One region of the Pseudocitrobacter faecalis genome, then DNA from elsewhere that is predicted to be linked to it. Evidence: predicted binding sites of a transcription regulator. Region 1 holds the regulator's gene; each other region holds the start of a gene.
What was found. The regulator CRP, encoded in region 1, controls carbon source genes, mostly activating them, when cyclic AMP is high. The targets are predictions, from matches to a motif close to ATGTGANNNNNNTCACAT.
Positions count from the first base shown of each region.

Region 2: serC (3-phosphoserine/phosphohydroxythreonine transaminase) is a predicted target of CRP. The motif match lies at 1,737-1,754, and genes of this name have one in related genera.
Region 3: ACOXYR_RS05335 (YfcZ/YiiS family protein) is a predicted target of CRP. The motif match lies at 2,334-2,351, and genes of this name have one in related genera.

Region 1 is NZ_CBDDNJ010000002.1:4,853,529-4,857,753, reverse strand. Features, by position in the region: gene ACOXYR_RS23330 (hydrolase) at 1-262, shown strand, start outside; gene ACOXYR_RS23325 (YheU family protein) at 259-477, shown strand; gene ACOXYR_RS23320 (phosphoribulokinase) at 504-1,373, shown strand; gene ACOXYR_RS23315 (OsmC family protein) at 1,487-1,891, opposite strand; gene crp (cAMP-activated global transcriptional regulator CRP) at 2,194-2,826, shown strand; gene ACOXYR_RS23305 (YccS/YhfK family putative transporter) at 2,875-4,225, shown strand, end outside.
Region 2 is NZ_CBDDNJ010000002.1:2,702,687-2,706,911, reverse strand. Features, by position in the region: gene ycaO (30S ribosomal protein S12 methylthiotransferase accessory factor YcaO) at 1-859, opposite strand, end outside; gene ACOXYR_RS13555 (DUF421 domain-containing protein) at 999-1,694, shown strand; gene serC (3-phosphoserine/phosphohydroxythreonine transaminase) at 1,881-2,969, shown strand; gene aroA (3-phosphoshikimate 1-carboxyvinyltransferase) at 3,038-4,225, shown strand, end outside.
Region 3 is NZ_CBDDNJ010000002.1:991,520-995,744, forward strand. Features, by position in the region: gene mlaA (phospholipid-binding lipoprotein MlaA) at 1-701, shown strand, start outside; gene fadL (long-chain fatty acid transporter FadL) at 765-2,084, opposite strand; gene ACOXYR_RS05335 (YfcZ/YiiS family protein) at 2,457-2,741, shown strand; gene fadI (acetyl-CoA C-acyltransferase FadI) at 2,904-4,214, shown strand; gene fadJ (fatty acid oxidation complex subunit alpha FadJ) at 4,214-4,225, shown strand, end outside.

The DNA of each region.
Region 1 (4,225 bases):
CGACTATTATCGTCAATGTAGCGCCATGCCGTTGCTCAATCAGATAGCGATTCCGACGCTGATTATTCACGCGAAGGATGATCCGTTTATGGATCACCACGTTATCCCTGACGCTGACACACTTCCTGCCTGCGTCGAATACCAGTTAACGGAACATGGCGGCCACGTTGGCTTTATCGGCGGTACCTTCCGGCGACCGCAAATGTGGCTGGAGAGACGTATTCCCGACTGGCTGATGCCGTGGCTTGGAGGTGAAAGATGATCATTCCCTGGCAAGATATCGACCCTGAAACGCTCGATAACCTGATTGAAAGCTTTGTGTTGCGTGAAGGCACCGATTATGGTGAATATGAACGTTCACTTGCGCAAAAGGTCGCCGACGTAAAACAGCAACTACAACGCGGCGAAGCGGTTCTGGTGTGGTCGGAACTTCATGAAACCGTCAACATCATGCCCCGCAGCCAGTTTCGCGGTTAATCTTACCGACTCGGGAGTTGTTCGCTATGTCTGCCAAACATCCGGTTATCGCCGTCACGGGTTCCAGCGGGGCGGGAACCACCACCACCAGCCTCGCGTTCCGCAAAATTTTCGCCCAGCTTAAGCTTCACGCCGCAGAGGTGGAAGGCGACAGTTTTCACCGCTACACGCGTCCGGAAATGGACTTAGCCATCCGTAAGGCGCGCGATATGGGGCGCCATATCAGCTACTTCGGCCCGGATGCCAACGACTTCAGCCTGCTGGAACAGACGTTCCGCGAGTACGGGCACAGCGGCACCGGACAGTCGCGAAAATATCTGCATACCTACGATGAAGCGGTGCCGTGGAATCAGGTGCCGGGAACCTTCACCCCGTGGCAACCTCTGCCAGAGCCAACCGACGTGCTGTTTTTTGAAGGGCTGCACGGTGGCGTGGTGACGCCGCATCACGATGTGGCGAAACATGTGGATTTACTGGTCGGCGTAGTGCCAATCGTTAACCTGGAGTGGATCCAGAAGATGATCCGCGACACCAGCGAGCGCGGTCACTCCCGCGAGGCGGTGATGGATTCCGTCGTGCGCTCAATGGAAGATTACATCAACTTCATCACGCCGCAGTTCTCACGCACACATCTCAACTTCCAGCGCGTCCCGACGGTCGACACCTCTGACCCGTTCGCCGCCAAAGGCATTCCGTCACTGGATGAGAGCTTTGTGGTGATCCACTTCCGCAATCTCGACAATATCGATTTCCCCTGGCTGCTGGCGATGCTGCAGGGATCATTCATCTCGCATATGAATACGCTGGTCGTTCCCGGCGGCAAGATGGGGCTGGCGATGGAATTGATCATGACGCCGCTGGTGCAGAGATTGATGGAAGGGAAGAAGATTGGGTGAACGGTGCGGGCTGGGCCCCTCACCCTAACCCTCTCCCAGAGGGAGAGGGTACCGATTGTGCGGTTTTCTCCCTCTCCCTCTGGGAGAGGGCCGGAGTGAGGGGGGCCGTCAACTTACCCCTCCACCACCTCATAAGAATGGGTAATGTTCACCGCTTTGCCCAGCATCAGCGCCACTGAACAATATTTCTCAGCCGACAAATCTACGGCACGGGACACCGCCGCATCTTTCAGCTCTTTGCCGGTCACTATGAAGTGCAGATTAATATGCGTGAACAGACGCGGCGCTTCTTCACGGCGTTCAGACGTCAATTTAACTTCACAATCGGTCACGTCATAGCGGCCCTTTTGCAAAATAGACACCACGTCGATGGCGCTACAGCCACCCGCCGCCATCAGCACGACTTCCATGGGGCTTGGCGCTTTATCACCTGAGTTGCCATCCATCAAAATCTGGTGCCCGGAAGCCGACTCACCCAGGAAGGTTAACCCTTCCACCCATTTCACACGCGCTTGCATAATTGTCACTCCAGAGTTGCAAATTTATTGTCAGATTACGCGCACATAACAAATCTCGCAACGGAAGTAGACCTGGGTCATGCTGAAGCGAGACACCAGGAGACACACGGCGAAAGCTATGCTAAAACAGTCGGGATGCTACAGAGATACATAAACGTACTGCATGTATGCAGAGGACATCACTTACTGGTCGCGACAATCTTTGACGGCCAACTTCCCAGGTAGAGGGAAGGATATTATTTCAACCAGTGGCGGCCTGATTTATGCCGCTGGCGATAGCTTATAACAGAGGATAACCGCGCATGGTGCTTGGCAAACCGCAAACAGACCCGACACTCGAATGGTTCTTGTCTCATTGCCACATTCATAAGTACCCATCGAAGAGCACGCTGATTCACCAGGGTGAAAAAGCGGAAACGCTGTATTACATCGTTAAAGGCTCCGTGGCAGTACTCATCAAGGATGAGGAAGGCAAAGAGATGATCCTTTCCTACCTCAACCAGGGCGATTTCATCGGCGAACTGGGCCTGTTTGAAGAAGGTCAGGAACGTAGCGCCTGGGTTCGGGCGAAAACCGCCTGTGAAGTGGCTGAAATCTCCTACAAAAAATTCCGTCAGCTTATCCAGGTTAACCCGGATATCCTGATGCGTCTCTCCTCTCAGATGGCGCGCCGTCTGCAGGTGACCTCTGAGAAAGTCGGTAACCTGGCGTTCCTCGACGTAACCGGTCGTATCGCGCAGACGCTGCTGAATCTGGCGAAACAGCCGGATGCCATGACCCACCCGGACGGTATGCAGATCAAAATTACCCGTCAGGAAATCGGTCAGATCGTCGGCTGCTCCCGCGAAACAGTGGGCCGCATCCTGAAGATGCTGGAAGATCAGAACCTGATCTCTGCACACGGTAAAACGATCGTCGTTTACGGCACGCGTTAATCTCGTCTGACGGCGTATTGTTCGCACAATACGCCGTTTTTGTCTCTTATGTGGCGCAGGCTGATTTACCACCCGGAAGTCAACTATGCACTGCGGCAAACGCTGGTGTTATGTTTGCCGGTCGCCGTCGGCCTGATCCTCGGCCAACTTCAACACGGTTTACTGTTTTCTTTGGTGCCTGCCTGCTGCAACATCGCCGGGCTGGATACTCCTCATAAACGCTTCTTCAAACGCCTGATTATCGGTGGGTCGCTGTTCGCTGGTTGCAGCCTGATTGTGCAACTGCTGCTGGCCGATGATATCCCGCTACCGTTTATCCTCACCGGGCTGGCGATGGTGCTGGGCGTTACCGCCGAAATCAGCGCCCTGCACGGGCGATTACTTCCGGCCTCGCTGATAGCCGCCATTTTTACCCTGAGCCTGGCGGGCAATATGCCCATCTGGGAGCCGCTACTTATCTACGCGCTCGGCACGTTGTGGTACGGGCTGTTTAACTGGTTTTGGTTCTGGTTGTGGCGTGAACAACCGCTGCGCGAGTCGTTGAGCCTGCTCTATCGCCAACTGGCCGAGTACTGCGAAGCTAAATATAGCTTGCTGACGCAACATACCGATCCCAATACCGCCCTGCCGCCGTTGCTTAACCGTCAGCAGAAAGTGGTCGATCTGATTTCCCAGTGTTACCAGCAAATGCATATGCTGGCAGCCAATCAACACAATGATTACAAGCGTCTGCTGCGCGCCTTCCAGATGGGGCTGGATTTGCAGGAGCACATTTCAGTGAGCCTGCATCAGCCGGAAGAGGTGCAAAAGCTGGTTGAGCGTAGCCACGCCGAAGCGGTGATTCGCTGGAACGCGCAGACCGTCGCCGCACGCCTGCGGGTCATGGCCGATGATATTCTCTATCACCGCTTCCCGACGCGCTTCAACATGGATAAACAAATTGGCGCGCTGGAGAAAATTGCCCGTCAGCATCCGGATAACCCGGTCGGGCAGTTCTGCGCCTGGCACTTCAGCCGCATCGCCAAAGTGTTGCGCGCGCAGCGCCCCCTTTATCCGCGAAACCTGATGGCCGACAAAGAACGTCGCCTGCCCCTGTTCCCGGCGCTGAAAAGCTATCTGTCGCTGAAATCGCCCGCGCTGCGTAATGCTGCGCGCTTAAGCGTCATGTTGAGCATCGCCAGCCTGATGGGGGCGGCGCTGCATCTGCCAAAACCCTATTGGATCTTAATGACCGTGCTGCTGGTGACACAAAACGGCTACGGCGCGACACGCGTGCGTATCTTCCACCGAGCGGCAGGCACGCTGGCGGGGCTGGTGATTGCCGCCGTAACGTTGCACTACCATTTCCCGGAAGGGTTTGCGCTGACCGCAATGCTGGTGATCACCCTGATAAGCTATC
Region 2 (4,225 bases), 2.2 Mb from region 1:
TACGCTCAAGTGCGACACCAAAGTCCGGATGCGCGCCGAAGGAGGCGAAACAGGTTCCGTTTGCCGGGTTGAACAGTACAACGCAGATAACCGGATATTTCCCCCCTAAAGAGCCGTCGTAAGCGAAAATAGGGAACCCTTCCGCTTCCAGTTTTTCGATAGACGCCACGACGCCTGGATAGCGTGCCATCACCTCTTTTGGGATCTCCGGCAGGCTGATGCTCTCAGCGATGATGCGGTTTTTAATATGACGCTCAAACACTTCCGACAGACCCTGTACGCGCGCTTCATTAGCGGTATTGCCTGCAGACATACCGTTAGAAACATACAGATTGCCGACGATATTCATCGGGATATAAATGGTTTCGCCATCGGACTGGCGAGTAAACGGCAGACCGCAAACACCCCGATCGGTATTGCCCGATTGCAGATCCACCATCAGGCTGCCGGTCAACTGATCGTCAGGATCGTAGAACGCGCGCAGACGCGCATCGAGCAGACCTTCCGGCAGCTCATCATCTTCCGGGATCGGGAACCATTTTTCGTTCGGATAATGCACGAATGGGCCGTTAGCGATTTTCTCGCCCAGCCAGAAATCGGCGAAGAAGTAGTTGGTCGACAGGCGCTCAAAATATTCCCCTAACGCGGACGCCAGCGCGGCTTTTTTGGTTGCGCCTTTACCGTTGGTAAAGCACAGCGAACACGCTTTGTCGCGAATATGTACCGACCAGACGTTTGGTACCGGGTTCAGCCATGAGGCCTCTTCGATGTCAAAGCCCAGGTCGAGCAGTTTTTGCTGGAAGCGAGCGATGGAATCTTCCAGTGCGGCATCTTTGCCGGGGATATAGGTTTGCGTCATGACGGTCTCGTTTTTATCGTACGGAAAGCGCGCAATCATACGGGGTTTGGATGAATGTATCTATCGCGATTGATAATCAATAATAAATTAAATGCGCTGGTCTATGATTAACGACAATGACATCGTTACAGGCATAAAAATGAAATCGTTCGATCTCCATCGCATGGCTCTGGATAAAGTTCCTCTGGATTTCCTCGGCGAAGTGGCACTGCGTTCGCTCTACACATTTATTCTGGTTTTCCTGTTCCTGAAAATTACCGGTCGGCGCGGCGTGCGGCAGATGTCGCTGTTTGAAGTGCTTATCATCCTGACGCTGGGCTCCGCCGCGGGCGATGTGGCGTTTTATGACGATGTGCCCATGCTCCCCGTGTTAGTCGTTTTTATCACGTTAGCCGCCCTTTATCGACTGGTGATGTGGCTGATGTCCCGTAGCGAAAAACTGGAAGATTTACTGGAAGGAAAGCCGCTCGTTGTGGTGGAAGAGGGGGAGCTTGCGTGGGAGCGTTTGCAATCCGAGAACATGACCGAATTTGAGTTTTTTATGGAGCTGCGGTTGGGCGGCGTAGAGCATCTCGGGCAGGTGCGGTTGGCCATTATGGAGACGAACGGGCAAATCAGCATTTATTATTATCCCGATGATGATGTGAAGGCCGGTTTGGTGATTTTACCGTCGAGCTGCATATCGCGCTTTACCACGATTCCCGAGGCCGCCGATTACGCCTGCGTTCGGTGCAGCGCGATTTTTCATTTTAATGCCGGGGAACATCAATTATGTCCTCGCTGTGCAAATCCAGAATGGTCGAAGGCCAGCAGCGCGAAACGCGTCACCGGCTAGCGGATTTCTCCATTTTCACTCGTCAATGCCGAATATTCTGTTGTGTGACTCAGAGCGCATTTTCTGGCCGCTCAGTATTACCCATTGCGGCGCGTGTCACTGAATGATAAAACCGATATCCACAGGAATAACTTATATCCGGGTGAACACACCCGGGTAGACAACATTGCAACGTGGTGAGGGGAAATGGCTCAGGTCTTTAATTTCAGTTCGGGTCCGGCAATGCTACCGGCAGATGTCCTTAAACAGGCGCAGCACGAATTACGCGACTGGAACGGATTGGGTACATCAGTAATGGAAGTCAGCCACCGTGGGAAAGAATTTATCCACGTGGCGGAAGAAGCAGAAAAGGATTTTCGTGACCTGCTCAATATCCCTTCCAACTATAAAGTGTTGTTCTGTCACGGCGGTGGTCGCGGTCAGTTCGCGGGCGTTCCGCTGAATATTCTGGGGGACAAAACCACCGCAGATTACGTTGACGCCGGCTACTGGGCTGCCAGTGCGGTAAAAGAAGCGAAGAAATACTGCTCGCCAAATGTGATTGACGCCAAAATTACCGTTGACGGGAAGCGTGCCGTGAAGCCGATGAGCGAATGGCAACTCTCTGACAATGCGGCATACCTTCACTATTGCCCGAATGAAACCATTGATGGCATCGCCATTGATGAAACCCCGAATTTCGGCAAAGACGTGGTTGTTGCCGCCGATTTCTCCTCGACCATTCTTTCCCGCCCGATTGACGTCAGCCGCTTTGGCGTGATTTACGCAGGCGCGCAGAAAAACATCGGCCCGGCAGGCCTGACGCTGGTGATTGTGCGTGAAGATCTGCTCGGCAAAGCCAACATCGCTTGCCCGTCCATTCTGGATTACTCGGTACTGAACGAGAACGACTCCATGTTCAACACGCCGCCGACCTTTGCCTGGTATCTGGCGGGGCTGGTATTCAAATGGCTGAAAGAGCAGGGCGGCGTGGCGGCAATGGATCGCATCAACCAGCAAAAAGCTGAACTGCTGTACGGCGTTATCGACAACAGCGATTTCTATCGTAACGATGTTGCGGCGTCTAACCGTTCTCGCATGAACATTCCGTTCCAGCTGGCGGACAGCGCACTGGATAAAGTCTTCCTGGAAGAGTCCTTTGCCGCAGGTCTGCATTCGCTGAAAGGCCACCGCGTCGTCGGCGGGATGCGTGCGTCAATCTACAACGCGATGCCGCTGGCAGGCGTTCAGGCATTGACCGATTTCATGCAAGACTTCGAACGTCGCCACGGTTAATTTTTTCATTTTCATCCCCTGCAGCACTCTGCAGGGGTTTTTATTGTCGATTTTGAGAGTTGAGTTTCATGGAATCCCTGACGTTACAACCCATTGCGCGTGTTGATGGCACCATTAACCTGCCTGGTTCAAAAAGTGTCTCTAACCGCGCCTTGCTGCTGGCAGCTTTAGCACGCGGCACCACTGTCCTGACAAACCTGCTGGACAGCGACGATGTTCGCCACATGCTAAATGCGCTGAGTGCGCTGGGAATTCACTACACCCTGTCTGCCGATCGCACCCGCTGCGAAGTCACGGGTAACGCAGGTCCATTGCAGGCTAATGAATCACTGGAATTATTCCTCGGGAACGCCGGCACGGCGATGCGCCCTCTGGCGGCGGCGCTCTGCCTGGGTCATAACGATATCGTGCTGACCGGCGAACCGCGCATGAAAGAGCGTCCGATTGGGCACCTGGTTGACGCGCTACGTCAGGGTGGGGCACAAATTACCTATCTCGAACAGGAAAACTATCCACCGCTGCGTTTACAGGGCGGGTTTAGCGGCGGCAACGTTGAGGTTGACGGTACTGTTTCGAGCCAGTTCCTGACGGCATTGCTGATGACCGCGCCGCTGGCACCGAAGGACACCATTATCACCATCAAAGGCGATCTGGTTTCTAAACCGTACATCGACATCACCCTGCACCTGATGAAAACGTTTGGTGTTGAGGTTGAAAACCAACATTATCAGCGCTTTGTCGTGCGCGGCGGTCAACAGTATCACTCTCCGGGCCAGTATCTGGTGGAAGGAGATGCCTCGTCCGCGTCCTATTTCCTGGCCGCGGGGGCAATCCGTGGCGGTACCGTGAAGGTAACAGGTATTGGTCGTAACAGCGTGCAGGGCGATATCCGCTTTGCTGACGTGCTGGAAAAAATGGGCGCGACCATCACCTGGGGCGATGACTATATTGCCTGTACCCGTGGCGAACTGAATGCCATTGATATGGACATGAACCATATTCCCGACGCTGCGATGACTATTGCTACGGCCGCGTTGTTCGCTAAAGGCACCACTACGTTACGTAATATTTACAACTGGCGCGTGAAAGAGACCGATCGTCTGTTTGCGATGGCGACGGAGCTGCGCAAAGTGGGTGCGGAAGTGGAAGAGGGCGAAGATTACATTCGCGTCACGCCGCCGGCAAAACTGCAGTTTGCTGACATTGGCACCTACAACGATCACCGCATGGCGATGTGCTTCTCGCTGGTGGCGCTG
Region 3 (4,225 bases), 3.9 Mb from region 1:
CGAGTTCTGGCACTGAACAGCAAGGGCGGTCAGACCCTTTTGAAGGTTTCAACCGCTCGATGTACAACTTCAACTTTAATGTGCTGGACCCTTATGTGCTGCGTCCGGTGGCTGTTGCATGGCGCGATTATGTTCCGCAGCCTGCGCGTACCGGCCTTGGCAACTTTACCAGCAACCTGGAAGAGCCAGCGGTAATGGCCAACTACTTCCTGCAAGGTGACCCCTACCAGGGGATGGTGCACTTCACGCGCTTCTTCCTGAACACCATTCTGGGGATGGGCGGCTTTATTGATGTGGCCGGGATGGCAAACCCGAAACTGCAACGCGTAGAACCGCACCGCTTCGGCAGTACGTTGGGCCATTATGGCGTGGGTTACGGCCCGTACATGCAACTGCCGTTCTACGGAAGTTTCACCCTGCGTGATGAGGGCGGCGATATGGCCGATACCCTGTATCCGGTGCTCTCCTGGCTGACCTGGCCAATGTCTATCGGTAAATGGGCGGTTGAAGGGGTGGAAACGCGCGCCCAGTTGCTCGACTCCGATGGTCTGCTGCGGCAGTCTTCCGATCCATACATTCTGGTGCGCGAAGCTTACTTCCAGCGTCACGACTTTATTGCCAATGGCGGTAAGCTGAAACCGGAAGAAAACCCGAACGCCCAGGCGATTCAGGATGATTTAAAAGATATCGACTCTGAGTAAATCGCGGAGTGTAGATAGAGAAAAGGTGAGCACTGAGGCTCACCTTTTTTATTGGGGTAAAACTTAGAAGCGATAGTTGAAGTTGGTACCGAACAGCCAGGCTTTACCTTCTGATTTAAAGGTGTATGGGCCTTCCTGGAATTTAACACTCTGGCCGTGCATGTAGGATACCCCCACATCGACAGATGCATCTTCATTAAATGCATAGGTCGTACCGGCGCTCAGCCACAGGCGATCCTGATCCGGAATAGAGATAGAACGGTAATTAGACGGGACCGGGCTATCATCGAAAGCGATACCGGTACGGAATGTCCAGTTATCGTCATAGTAATAGGTGGTACCCAGCGCCAGGCGCCATGCGTCTTTAAAGTTCTCGTCTTTCTGGAACAGTGTGCCACTGCTGTTGGTTGCCTTCAGCTCTTCGAATTGACTCCAACTGGTGTAGGTGGCGCTATAGTGGATAGCCCACTGCGGAGCCACACGGTTATAACCGGAGATTTCCCACATTTCTGGCAGATTCAGCGTCAGAGAACCATTCGTGGTGCTGCCGTTGGTGCCTGCCGGAAGGCCGAAATTACCCAGAATTTGGTTATAGGCTGACGGAAGATCGCTCTTATAATCGCCATCAAAGTCGATTTTCACTTCAGAACGGTAGGTAAAGCCGTAACGGTTATTCTTATCAAGCTCAAACAGAATACCGGCATTCCAGCCAAAGCCCCATTCGTCACCTTTCAGGTGCGCAATTTTCGTGTTTGCCGGGATCTGGCTTACCTGGCCTGCCAGAGCAGGTGGCAGAGCCCCAGAACCAGCAACGATCTGACCTAAATCACCCGCATAGCGGTCGATTTTTGCACGGGCGTAGACTGCGTTGAAGCCAGCCCCGAAGCTCCATTGAGGACTCAAGCGGTAAGCGCCGCTCAGGTTAAGGTTCAGGGTTTCAAGGTCAGTGGTACCGCCGTACGCGCCAGCGGCGTAGGTATCGTTAAACTCGGTTGCCAGACCATAGTTAGAGGTAACAGATGCCCCCCAACCGAATTGATCGTTGATAGGCATCACGAAGTGAACGTTCGGTACCCATGCGGTAGGCGCGATGTTGTCCGCTTTCAGGCTGTTGCCGGTTGGCGAGCGGCCTGAAACGTTTACATCCGGGTCAATATAAACCGCACCGGCAGAAAACGTCGGGCGATCAAACATCATAATCAGCGCGGGGTTACGGCTGGCGTTGCCTGCGTCGTCAGCGATGGCACCTTCACCGGAATAGGCGCGGCCTAGACCAGAGGAAGAAAACTCATTAAGCTGGAAGCCTGCAGACCAGGCGTGGGTTGAAACGAGTGCCACTGCGACTGCGAGAGCAGACTTTGTAAACCGGGTTTTCTGGCTCATGACCATAACCTCATTGAGTTATTTTTATACAAAAAATGTTACATGTAGTAACAGAAGCGCGAAGTGTAGGGGCTGGACTACGTCAGAGAAATCAGACCAGTGACGAGAGTATAGGTCTGACCAGATATGATGTTGCAATATTGTTTCTCGGATTTTACGTAGATGATCACCGAAACGGGATCTGGTTAGCAAATTTGGCGAGGTTGAGCTTCATCTGTTTGGGTGATTTTTGTTTTAGATCATTTTTAAGTGTGATTTCGGTCACTTATCTCAATTGGCATAACGAACAACTGGAGGGAGCTTTCCGGGGAGCGTAAAATAAGGGCATCGTTTATCTGGCACCTTCGCGTGCATGTACAGAGGAAATCTACAATGAGTAAATGCAGTGCTGATGAAACCCCGGTTTGCTGCTGTATGGATGTTGGTACCATCATGGACAACTCCGATTGCACAGCCTCCTATAGCCGCGTTTTTGCAACTCGCGCTGAAGCTGAAGAAACCCTCGCTGCGCTGACTGAACGTGCGCGTGGCGTCGAATCCGATCCGTGCGTCATCACCCCGGTCTTCAAAGACGTTGAGGGCGGTGTACAGATGGACATCGATTTTGTCTTCGCCTGCGAAGCTGAAACGCTGATCTTCCAGTTAGGTCTGCGTTAATCCTTCCCAAACGCCTCTGCACCGCAGGGGCGTTTTCTTTTCTCCCTTCAGTGTGTTTTAGCTCCCATTTTTCTCTCTCTCCGATTGGCTTAATGTAAAAAATTAGTTAAGACTGTTATCAGGTCAGACCACTTTGGTTTTATTTTTTAACAGGGGAGTTTTATGAGTCAGGCATTACCGCTTATCACCCGTCAGGGCGATCGCATTGCCATTGTCAGTGGTTTACGTACCCCATTTGCCCGTCAGGCCACCGCGTTTCACGGCGTACCGGCGATAGATCTCGGCAAAATGGTAGTGGGCGAAATGCTGGCGCGTAGCGAAATTCCCCCTGAAATTATCGAACAGCTGGTTTTTGGCCAGGTTGTTCAGATGCCAGAAGCGCCTAACATTGCCCGCGAAATTGTCCTCGGTACGGGGATGAATGTGCACACGGATGCCTACAGCGTCAGTCGCGCCTGCGCCACCAGTTTTCAGGCGGTCGCCAACGTGGCCGAAAGCCTGATGGCAGGGACGATTCGCGCAGGGATTGCAGGCGGGGCGGACTCCTCCTCCGTGCTGCCGATTGGCGTCAGTAAAAAGCTGGCGCGGACGCTGGTTGACGCCAATAAAGCGCGGACGCTCGGCCAGCGCCTGAAACTCTTTTCCCGCCTTAAGCTGCGCGACCTGATGCCGGTTCCCCCGGCGGTTGCGGAATATTCTACCGGCCTGCGCATGGGCGATACGGCTGAACAGATGGCGAAAACGTACCACATTACGCGTGAAGAGCAGGACGCGTTGGCGCATCGCTCGCATCAGCTGGCAGCGCAGGCATGGGCGGAAGGCAAACTGGCGGATGAAGTGATGACGGCCTACGCGCCACCGTTCCGTGACCCGCTGGAGCAGGACAATAATATACGCGGTAGCTCGACGCTGGCGGATTACGCCAAACTGCGCCCGGCCTTCGACCGTAAACATGGCTCGGTCACGGCAGCCAACAGTACGCCGCTGACTGATGGCGCGGCGGCGGTGATTTTAATGACTGAATCGCGCGCCCGCGAACTGGGTTTAACACCGCTGGGCTATCTGCGCAGCTACGCGTTTACCGCCATTGAGGTGCAGCAGGATATGCTGCTCGGCCCGGCGTGGGCCACACCGCTGGCGCTCGATCGCGCGGGGCTCACCCTCGCAGATCTCACGTTGTTTGATATGCATGAAGCGTTTGCCGCACAAACGCTGGCAAATATTCAGTGCCTTGCCAGCAATCGTTTTGCCCGCGACGTGCTGGGGCGTACCCAGGCGACCGGTGAGGTTGACGAAAGTAAGTTCAATGTGTTGGGCGGATCGATAGCCTATGGGCACCCCTTTGCCGCCACCGGTGCCCGAATGATCACGCAAACGCTCAATGAATTACGCCGCCGGGGAGGCGGTTTTGGCCTTGTCACCGCCTGCGCGGCGGGTGGTTTGGGCGCGGCAATGGTACTGGAGGCTGAATAATGACGACAATA